Regions from separate parts of the Actinokineospora sp. UTMC 2448 genome, predicted to be linked through region 1. Evidence: riboswitches for the same ligand, from Rfam matches in the RefSeq annotation. Region 1 holds a riboswitch; the other holds the start of a gene.

Region 1 (5,183 bases):
GCGGCCCGCGGCGCGGGCGAGGCGGCCTGCGGTGACGGCGTGGCGCATCGCGGCGGCCATGCGTTCGGGGTCTTCCGCCCTGGTCACGGCGGTGGCCAGGAGGACGGCCGAGCAGCCGAGCTCCATGGCCAGCGCGGCGTCGGATGCGGTGCCGATGCCCGCGTCGAGGATGACCGGGACGGACGCGCGCGCCACGATCAGCTCGATGTTGTGCGGGTTGCGGATGCCCAGGCCGGTGCCGATCGGCGAGCCCAGCGGCATGACGGCGGCGCAGCCCGCCTCCTCGAGCCGCAGGGCGAGCACCGGGTCGTCGTTGGTGTAGGGCAGGACGACGAAGCCGTCGTCGACCAGGGTCGTCGCCGCGTCCAGCAGTTCGACCGGGTCGGGCAGCAGGGTGCGGTCGTCGGCGACGACCTCCAGCTTCACCCAGTTCGTGCCCAGCGCCTCACGAGCCAGCTGAGCGGTCAGCACGGCCTCGGCGGCTGTCCGGCAGCCCGCGGTGTTGGGCAGCGGGTCGATGCCCAGGCGGGTCAGCAGGTCGAGGACGCCGGTGCCGCCGCCCGCGTCGACTCGGCGCAACGACACCGTGGTCAGCTCGGTGCCGGAGGCGACCAGGGCGCGTTCGAGGACGGCCAGGTTGGCCGCGCCCCCGGTGCCGGTGATCAGCCGCGACGAGTACTCGCGGTCGGCGATGACGAGCGGGTCGTCCATGTCAGCCTCCCTGGACAGCGGTCAGGACTTCCAGCGCCGCCCCCGGCGCCACCACGGCTACCGCGTGCGACGCGCGCGGCACCACGGCGCCGTCGACGGCCACGGCGATGCCCACGGACGGCAGGCCGAGCGCGGCCAGCACCTCGGCGACGGTCGCGCCGTCGGCGACCTCGCGCGGCACGCCGTTGACGACGATCCTCATCGGACTCCCTTCGCGAAGCGGGACGGCGACGTCGCCGCGGGCTCCGGCTCCCCGGCCACCAGCGCCACCACCGCGTCGGCGGTCGTGGGGGCCAGCAGCAGGCCGTTGCGGTGGTGGCCGGTGGCGGCGAGCACGCCGGGTTCGAGCCATCCGATCACCGGCACGTTGTCCGGGCTGCCCGCGCGCAGGCCCGCGGCGGTCTCGACCAGCGCGTACTCGCCGATGCCCGGCATGACCTGCTCGGCGTCGGCGATCAGGTCGCGCACGCCCGCAGCCGTCACCTCGGTGTCGTATCCGACCTCGTGCTGCGTCGCGCCCAGGACCAGCTCGCCGTCGGCGCGCGGCACGAGGTACACCGGGCGGGACGCGACCAGGGCGCGGACGGTCCGCGACGGCGGCGGCAGCGTGCCCGCCCGCGCCCGCAGCCGCAGGATCTCCCCCTTCACCGGCCGCACCACGCCGGTCAGCGCGGGGTGCAGGCCGCGGCTGTGGGCACCCGCGGTCACCACGACCACGTCCGCGTCCAGCGCGTGCCCGGCGAACTCCACCCGGCCAGGCCGGACCGCGACGGCCTGCTCCGCGACGAACTCCACGGCGTCGCACGCGCGCAGCAGGGCCGCCAGCAGCGCCCGGTTGTCGACCGCCAGGTCCCCCGGCACCGACAACGCCGACCGCACCCGTGGCCCCAGGCACGGCTCCAGGGCGCGCGCCGCGCGGCCGGTCAGCCGGTCCACCTCGCGGCCCCGCGCGGCCAGGAAGTCCGCCAGGACGTCGAGCGTGGCCGTGTCGGCCGAGTCGACGCCCAGGACGAGCGTGCCCTCCCGGCGCAGCTCGAAGCCCAGCTCGTCGGCGAAGGACAGCCAGCGCTCCAGCGCGGCGGCGCCGAGGTCGAGCGCGGCCTCCTCGCCCGGCCACGACTCCGTCAGCGGCGCCAGCATCCCGCCCGCCACCCAGGACGCGCCCCGGGCGGGCGCCGGATCGATGAGCCGGACCCGGTGCCCGGCGGCGGTGAGCCGCCACGCGCACGACAGGCCGATGACACCGCCACCCACGACGGCAACGCTTTCCACAGTTCCCACGCTCCCTGCGCCGGCATGACCCGGATCAGGTTCGACGGTCGGAGCGGCGCAGCTCCCTCTCAGCCCGTACCCGGACTCCCGTGCGACCAGGCCCCAACCGTAGCGTGAACCGCATGCCCGGACTAGACGCCACCCAGATCCGCGACCGGCTGGCCGCCGCCCGCCTGTACCTGTGCACGGGGCTGCGGCCCGACCTGGGCGAGTTCGTCGACGCGGCGCTGGCCGGGGGCGTGGACATCGTCCAGCTCCGGGAGAAGGGCCTGGAGGCGCGCCCGGAGCTGGCCGCGCTGGCGGTCATCGCCGAGCGGTGCGCCGAGCACGGCGCGCTGCTGGCGGTCAACGACCGCGCCGACGTGGCCAAGGCTGCGGGCGCGGACATCCTGCACCTCGGGCAGGACGACCTGCCGGTCCCGCTCGCCCGCGCGGTCGTCGGCGACGACATGGCCATCGGGCGCTCCACCCACGACGTCGACCAGGCCACGGCCGCGGCGCGCGAGCCCGGCGTCGACTACTTCTGCACCGGGCCCTGCTGGCCCACCCCCACCAAGCCCGGCCGCCCGGCCCCCGGCCTCGACCTCGTGCGCGCGACCGCGGCGCTGCGCCCGGACCGGCCGTGGTTCGCCATCGGCGGCATCGACGAGGGACGGATCGCGGAGGTCACCCGCGCGGGCGCGGAGCGTGTCGTGGTCGTGCGGGCTGTGACCGAAGCCACCGATCCGGCCGCCGCGGCGGCGAATCTGCTCGCCGCGCTGAGGCAGACTGGCTGACGTGGACCTGGTCACCCTCGCCGACATCGAAGCCGCGGCCGGTCGCGTCGCCGGAACCGCCGTGCGGACGCCGCTGCTGCCCTGCCCGTGGGCCCCGCGCGGCCCGCTCTGGCTCAAGCCGGAGAACCTGCAGCCCATCGGCGCGTTCAAGATCCGCGGCGCGTACAACACGATCGCCAGGATGACCGACGAGCAGCGCGCGCTCGGCGTCGTGGCGTACTCCAGCGGCAACCACGCCCAGGCCGTGGCCTACGCCGCGCGCGAGTTCGGCATCCGGGCGTGGATCGTGGTCCCCGAGGACACCCCGCGGGTCAAGATCGACGCGACCCGCGCGCACGGCGCCGAGGTCGTGCTGTGCGCGGTCGGGCAGCGCGAGACGCGCGCGTACGAGATCGTCGAGGAGACGGGCGCGACGCTGGTGCCGCCGTTCGACCACCCCGACGTCATCGCGGGCCAGGGCACGATCGGCCTGGAGATCGCCGACGACCTGCCCGACGCCGACGTGGTGCTGGTGCCGGTCAGCGGCGGCGGGCTGATCTCCGGCGTGGCCACCGCGATCAAGAACCGCTCGCCGAAGACGCAGGTGTGGGCCGTCGAGCCGGAGCTGGCCGCCGACACCGCGGCGAGCCTTGCCGAGGGCCGCCTGGTCGACTGGTCGGTGGCCGACCGCAACCGCACGATCGCCGACGGCCTGCGCAGCCAGCCGTCCCCGCTGACCTTCGCCCACCAGCAGGCGTACGTGGACGGCATCGTGACCGTCTCCGAGGACGAGATCCGCGCGGCCGTCGCGCTGCTCGCGCATAAGGCGAACCTGGTGGCCGAGCCCAGCGGCGCGGTCTCGGTCGCCGGATACCTGTTCCGCGACCTGCCCGAGGGCAAGACGGTGGCGGTCATCTCCGGCGGCAACGTCGACCCGGCGATGCTCTCGGAGATCCTCAGTTCCTGACGTGCGTGGGCGGCGCGTCGATGTCGCAGTGCAGGCACTCGCCCGGGTGCGGCGCGTCGGCGGTCTCCTCCGGCGTGTGCGCCTCCGCCAGCACATTGCCGCGCACGCCGATGGCCAGCAGACCGCCGATGGCCGCCATGACAGCGGCGATGACCAGCGCGTTCTGCCAGGCCGCGGTGAGCGCGACGGGGTCGGTGTAGGCGTCGCCGGACAGGCCCGCCGCGGCGGGCAGCACGGCGATGGCCAGCAGGCTCCCGGTGCGGGCCACGGCGTTGTTCACCCCGGAGGCGACCCCGGCGTGCTCGTCGGGCGCCGCGGCCAGCACGGTCGCCGTCACCGGGGCCACGACGACGGCCAGGCCCATGCCGAAGACGAGCACGCCCGGCAGCACCGCGCCGAGGTAGGACGTGCCCGGCGTGACGCGGATCAGCAGCAGCATCCCGGCGGCCACCAGCAGCGGGCCGACGACCAGGAACCAGCGCGGCCCCGCCTTCGACGCCCACTGCCCGAATCGGGACGACAGCAGCAGCATGACGACCGTGATCGGCATGCCCGCCAGTCCCGCCTCGGTCGGGCTGTAGCCCAGCGACACCTGCAACTGCATCGCCATCAGCAGCAGGCCGCCGCCGAGCGCGCCGTAGACGACGAACGTCAGCGCGTTGGAGATCGTGAACGTGCGGTCGGCGAACAGCGACGGCGGCACAAGCGGGTCGGCCGCGCGTCGCAGGTGGACGACGAAGACGACCAGGGAGACCACGCCGACGACGCCGCAGCCGACCACCAGCCAGTCCAGGCCGCGGACCGGCGCCTCCACCAGGCACGCCGTGGCCGCGGCGAGGCCCACCGCGCCCAGCACCGAGCCGCGGGCGTCGATGCGGCCGACGGCGCCGCGCGTCTCGGGCACGTGCCGGTAGGCCAGCCACACGCACAGCGCGGCGATCGGGACGTTGATCAGGAACACCAGGCGCCACGACCACAGCTGCACCAGCAGCCCGCCGAGCACCGGACCGGCGGCGGCGGCGATGCCGGACAGCCCCGACCACGCGCCGATGGCCCGCGCGCGGTCCTCGCGGACGAACGCCGACTGCAGGATGGCCAGCGAGCCCGGGGTCAGCAGCGCCCCGCCGACGCCCTGCAGCACGCGCGCGCCGATGAGCACCTGCGGTGACCACGCGAGTCCACAGAGCACCGACGCGACGCCGAACCAGATCACGCCGACGACGAAGACGCGCCGCCGTCCATAGCGGTCGCCCAGCGAACCCGCGACGAGGATGAGCGCGGCCAGCGCGAGCAGATAGCCGTCCACGATCCACTGCAGACCGGCGACGGCGGCGCCCAGCTCGGCGCCCATGTGCGGCAGGGCGACGTTGACCACCGTGCCGTCGATCATGGCCATCCCCGAGCCGAGGATGGCGGTGGCGAGGATGCCCCTCGCGGCGGGTGTTCCCCACCGGACGGTGCTCATCGCCCGGTGTTCA
Region 2 (5,183 bases), 340 kb from region 1:
GCAGGCGGGGACGCGGGGCCAGCGCACGGGCCAGAGCGACGCGCTGCTGTTCACCCCCGGACAGTGACGTCACGCGCCGGGACTCGTAGCCCGCCAACCCGACCAACGTCAACAACTCGGCCACGCGCTCGGGCGACTTGCGCCCCTGCATCCGCAGGCCGAAGGCCACGTTGCCCGCCACGTCCCGGTGCGGGAACAGCTGGCCGTCCTGGAAGACCAGGCCGAAGCCGCGGCGGTGCACCGGCACGTCCGCCAGGTCCGCGCCATCCCAGCAGACGGTCCCCTCGGCGGGCTCCAGACCCGCGACCGCGCGCAGCAACGTCGACTTGCCGCAGCCGGACGGCCCCAGCAGCGCCAACACCTCGCCGTCGCCGATCGACAGGTCCACATCGGACACCGCGGTGACCGACCCGTACCGCACGGTGAGCCCGGAGACGGACAGCATCAGAACTCCCCCAACTCGCCCGCGCGCAGGCGTTCCACGACCAGGGCCACCGCGACGGTCACCACCATGAGCAGCGTGCACGCGGCGTACGCCATCTGCGAGTTCAGCTCCCCCGGCCGCGACACCAGCCGCCCGATGACGACCGGGAGGGTCGCGGTGTCGGGACGGGCCAGGAAGCTGGTCGCGCCGAACTCGCCCAGCGCGACGACGTACCCGAACCCCGCGGCGGCCAGCAGGGAGCGGCCCGCCAGCGGCAGGTCGACCTCCCGCCACACCCGCCACGGGCCCGCGCCCAGCGTCGCCGCCGCCTGGCGCAGCCGCTCGTCGATCGACCTCAGCACCGGCAGGACGAGCCGGATCACCAACGGTGTCACGACAAGCGCCTGCGCCAGCGGCACGAGCGCCGCCGAGGTGCGCAGGTCGCCGGGCAGCGCGTCCAGCGTGATCAGGTAGCCGAACCCGACCGTCACCGCCGACACCCCCAGCGGCAGCATCAGCGCGGTGTCCAGCGCGTCGATGAACCGCGCCCGACGCAGCGACACCAGCGCCACCGCCGCGCTCACCCCGAGGACCAGCGCCAGCACGGTCGCGTCCGTCGCCGTGCGCAGCGAGTTGGCCGCGGCCTCCCACCCGGTGACCGACAGCGACCCCGCGTGCCCGGTGCCCGACAGCGCCCTGTACCCGGCGAAACCACCGTCGACGGACCGCGCCACCAGGGACGCGATCGGCACGACCAACAGCGCCACCACCGCGTACGCGGCCCCGACGACCCACCACTCACCGCCGACCGGACGCCGCGCGCTCTCCACCCGCGCGCGCAGCTTCAGCGCGGCCTCGCGCCTGCGCCGTGCCCGCGCGCCCAGGACCAGCACCACGACCACCGCGGTGACCTGCACCAACGACAGCGCGCTCGCGCCCGAGAGGTCCAGCAGCTCGACCGTGCGCAGGTAGATCTCGGTCTCCAGCGTCCGGAACCGCGCCCCGCCCAGCAGCAGGACCACGCCGAAGCTGGTCGCGCAGAACAGGAACACGACCGCGGCCGCCGACCCCAGCGCGGGCGTGAGCGCGGGCAGGGTCACCGCGGTGAACGTCCGCCACCGCGACGCCCCCAGCGAGCGCGCGGCGTCCTCGGCCCGTCGGTCGAGGTGCGCCCACAGCCCGCCGACCGTGCGGGCGACGACCGCGACGTTGAAGAACGCGTTGGCCAGCACGATCGGCAGCACCCCGCCGCCGAGCAGGCCGCGGAAGGCCAGCCCGACCACGACCGTGGGCAGCACGAACGGCACCAGCACCAGCGCGCGGACCACCGCCATGCCCGGCAGGGCGACCCTGGCCAGCAGGAACGCCACCGGCAGACCGGCGACCACCGCGACCAGCGTCGCCGCGGCCGCCTGCCCGAGGGTGAACGCCACGATCCGCCAGGTGCTGGGATCGGCGAGCACGTCGAGCGCGGCGGCGTCCAAGCCGAGCCGGACGATCGCGCCCACCGGCCAGGCGAAGAACACCGCCAGGAACGCCAGCGGCAGCAGGCCCAGCAGGGCCGGGCTCAGCCCTGGACGGCCGCGCGCCACTGCTCGATCCACCGCTCCCGGTTCGCCTGGATCTCGGCCGCGGGCAGCGTTGCCGGGTTCTCCGGCAGCGGCGCGGCCTTCGCCCACGCCTCGGGCAGTTCGACGCCCTCGCGCGCCGGGTAGACGTACATCATCTCCGGGACGGTCCGCTGGAACTCCGGGGACAGCAGCAGGTCGACCACCTTGCCCGCGTCCTCGGGGTTCTTGGCGTTGGCGAGCACGCCCGCGTACTCGACCTGGCGGAAGCAGGTGTCCAGCACGGCCCGCGTGCGCGGCTCGCCGTCCTCGCCGATCTCCGCCGACGGCGAGGACGCGTAGGACACCACGATCGGGCGCGGCCCCTGGCCCGACGAGCCGGAGAACTCCTGCGTGTAGGCCTCTTCCCAGCCGCTGACGACGAGCACGCCGTTGGCGCGCAGCTTCTCCCAGTACCCGACCCAGCCGTCGCGGAAGCTCGCCACGGTGCCGAGCAGGAACGCCAGGCCGGGCGACGACGTCGCCGGGTCCTCGACGACGAGCAGGTCCTTGTACTTCGGGTCGGCCAGGTCGGCGTAGCCGGTGGGCACGGGAAGGCCGCGGGACTCCAGCGCGGCGACGTCGACGTTGACGCACACGTCGCCCACGTCGACCGCGGTCAACCTGCCGCTGTCATCGACGGCGTAGCGCTGCGGCCCCTCGGCCGCCGCGGGTGAGCGGTACTCGGCGAAGACGCCCTCGTCCAGCGCGCGGGAGGCGAAGGTGGTGTCGACGCCGAAGGCGACGTCGCCCAGCGGGCTGGCCTTGGTGAGCACCAGCTGGTTGGTCAGCGCGCCCGCGTCGCCGCTCTTGCGCACCTCCACGCGGATGCCGGTCTCGGCGGTGAACCTGTCGAACACCGCCGGGTCGTGGGCGAACGAGTCGTGGGTGACCAGCACGACTGTGCGGTCACCCGGCTTGTCGTCTCCGCTGAGCGAGCAACCCGCCAGCAGCAGGGCGAACAGGGCGATCGCCATTCGACGCATGGGACATCCTCCTCGGGGCGTGCGCGCCACGAGGCCCTTCCTGCGCAGGCATGACCCTGATCAGGTGTGACGGTCGAGGGCTCCACGCCCTCCTCTCAGCCCGGCGCTACCGGACTCCCGTGGCAGCGTCGAGCGTACGCCCCGCGATCGGGCCAGGATGGGGGCCATGGCTGAACTGCTGAACGAGACCGAGGTGGGCAAGGCGCTCGGCGTGCTCACCGCGTGGCGCCTCGACGACGGCGCCCTGGTGCGCGAGGTCGAGCTGGAGTCGTTCTCCCAGGCGATCCAGGTGGTCAACCGGGTCGCCGAGATCGCCGAGAACGACAACCACCACCCCGACATCGACATCCGGTGGCGGACCCTGACCTTCCGCTGCACCACGCACTCGGCGAACGGGCTCACCCAGTGCGACGTGAGCCTCGCCCAGGAGATCGACGGGGTGATCGAGGCGATGGGCGGCGCGGGCTGAGCCGCGCCGCCCTCCCGGTCAGCTCCGGAACGGGCCGGTGACCTCGTAGGTGATGCCGCCGCTGCTGCTGCCGGTCGTGCCGCGCTGTGAGGAGAAGTACAGCCGGTTGCCTGCGGGGGTGAACGCCGGGCCGGTGATCTCCGAGCTGGACTGCCCGGTGACCTGCAGGAACGGCGCCACGATGCCGTCCGGGGTGATGATGCAGATCTCCATGTTGCCGCCGTCCTCGGCGACGAACAGGTCGCCGTTGGACGCGCCGGTGACGTTGTCGACGCCGGTGAGCGGGGCCGTCCCGCTGACGAGCGAGTCGTCGTAGGTCAGCGAGATGGTCGAGTTCGTGGCGTTGTACGCCCACACCCGGCCGTCGCCCTTCGTGGTGAACCAGCACGTGCCGTCCGCGTAGTAGCAGCCCTCGCCGCCGTTGAACTTCTTCGCGCCGGAGACCTGGTAGCGGGTCGCGGTCGGGCTGCCGTCGGGGTCGGGGACGTTCGCCCAGGTCACCGAGCCGCTGGTGGCGGTGGAGCCCTTCATGACCTGCAGCGTGCCGCTGGAGAGGTCGCCCCAGGTGTTCGGGCGGAAGCGGTAGAAGCAGCCGTCGCTGACGTCCTCGGTCATGTAGACGTAGCGGTGGTCGGCGTCGACGGCGCACGCCTCGTGCTTGAACCGGCCCATCGCCGGTCGGACGACGGCGGCGTTCACGCCCCACGGGTCGGTCTCGTAGACCCGGCCGGTGGAGACCTCCTCGCAGGACAGCCAGGTGTTCCACGGCGTGGCGCCGCCCGCGCAGTTGACGTTGGTGTTGGACAGCGTGCGGTAGGCCCCGGTGATCTGCCCGGAGGAGTTGAACTTGATCGCGCCGACGCCGCCGGTGCTGGAGACCTCGCTGTTGGACACGTAGATCCACCCGCTGCCGTCGGCGAACACCGCGCCGCCGTCCGGGGCGGGGTGCCAGGTGTAGCTGGTGCCCGCCACCCGCTGCCCGGACCGCGCGACGACCCGGCTGGTGAACCCGGCGGGCAGCCGGATGCCGTTGGCGTCCGCGGCCTGCAGCGGGCCGTAGGGGCTCGGCCCCGGCTGGGCGGTCGCCGCGAACGCCTGGCTCCACGACGCCCCGCCGAACGCCGCCGCCGCGCCGCCGACCACCGCGACCCGCAAGAAGTTACGCCGTTCCATGACACTCCGATCACGTCACTGTGCGTGGGAATTGCGTGGCGAACAGTAGCCGGAACGCGTGTCGTCGGGATGATCCTTTTCGGACCGGCCGGTGAAGTCAGGCCGTCGCGCCGACGAGCAGGTGCTCGACGGTGACGTCGCGGTCCTGCCTGCGCAGCGCCTCCCGGTGGGCCAGTTCCAGCGCCTTCTTGGCCGACGGCGCGAACGGGATGTGCGTGCGCCGCTCGGTCCCCGGCTCGGGCAACGCGCGCTCGGCCTCCGCCCGCAGCTCGTCCGCGTCGTCGCGTCCGGCCAGCTCGGGGTCGGCGAGCAGCGCGAGGACGATGTGCGCGGGCTCGATCGTCTCGTGCCCCCGCTCGCGCGCGGCGTCCTGCGCCCCGACCAGCGCGGCCCGCGCCCCGTCGGTGTAGCGCTCGAAGATCCGCAGGTCCGTCTCCGGCGATTCCGGCTGCTGCGGCACGAACCGCTTCTGCGCGGCCTGCTTGGTCACGCCCATGCTGGTCCCGATGTCCGACCAGGACGCC

What was found. A riboswitch is a leader RNA that binds a small molecule or an ion and turns the genes downstream of it on or off. The one in region 1 is predicted to bind thiamine pyrophosphate.
Region 2: it holds a riboswitch for thiamine pyrophosphate, as region 1 does, so the genes downstream of both, Actkin_RS03850 (thiamine ABC transporter substrate-binding protein) here and thiO (glycine oxidase ThiO) in region 1, are expected to answer to the same signal.

Annotation. Positions count from the first base shown of each region.
Region 1 is NZ_CP031087.1:442,647-447,829, reverse strand. Features, by position in the region: gene Actkin_RS02240 (thiazole synthase) at 1-711, opposite strand, end outside; gene thiS (sulfur carrier protein ThiS) at 713-913, opposite strand; gene thiO (glycine oxidase ThiO) at 910-1,983, opposite strand; TPP riboswitch at 1,978-2,084, opposite strand; gene thiE (thiamine phosphate synthase) at 2,106-2,759, shown strand; gene Actkin_RS02220 (threonine ammonia-lyase) at 2,761-3,705, shown strand; gene Actkin_RS02215 (MFS transporter) at 3,695-5,170, opposite strand; gene Actkin_RS02210 (GntR family transcriptional regulator) at 5,181-5,183, opposite strand, start outside.
Region 2 is NZ_CP031087.1:783,733-788,915, reverse strand. Features, by position in the region: gene Actkin_RS03860 (ABC transporter ATP-binding protein) at 1-445, opposite strand, end outside; gene Actkin_RS03855 (ABC transporter permease) at 445-2,028, opposite strand; gene Actkin_RS03850 (thiamine ABC transporter substrate-binding protein) at 1,992-3,017, opposite strand; TPP riboswitch at 3,037-3,148, opposite strand; gene Actkin_RS03845 (4a-hydroxytetrahydrobiopterin dehydratase) at 3,184-3,486, shown strand; gene Actkin_RS03840 (alkaline phosphatase PhoX) at 3,505-4,659, opposite strand; gene Actkin_RS03835 (Clp protease N-terminal domain-containing protein) at 4,757-5,183, opposite strand, start outside.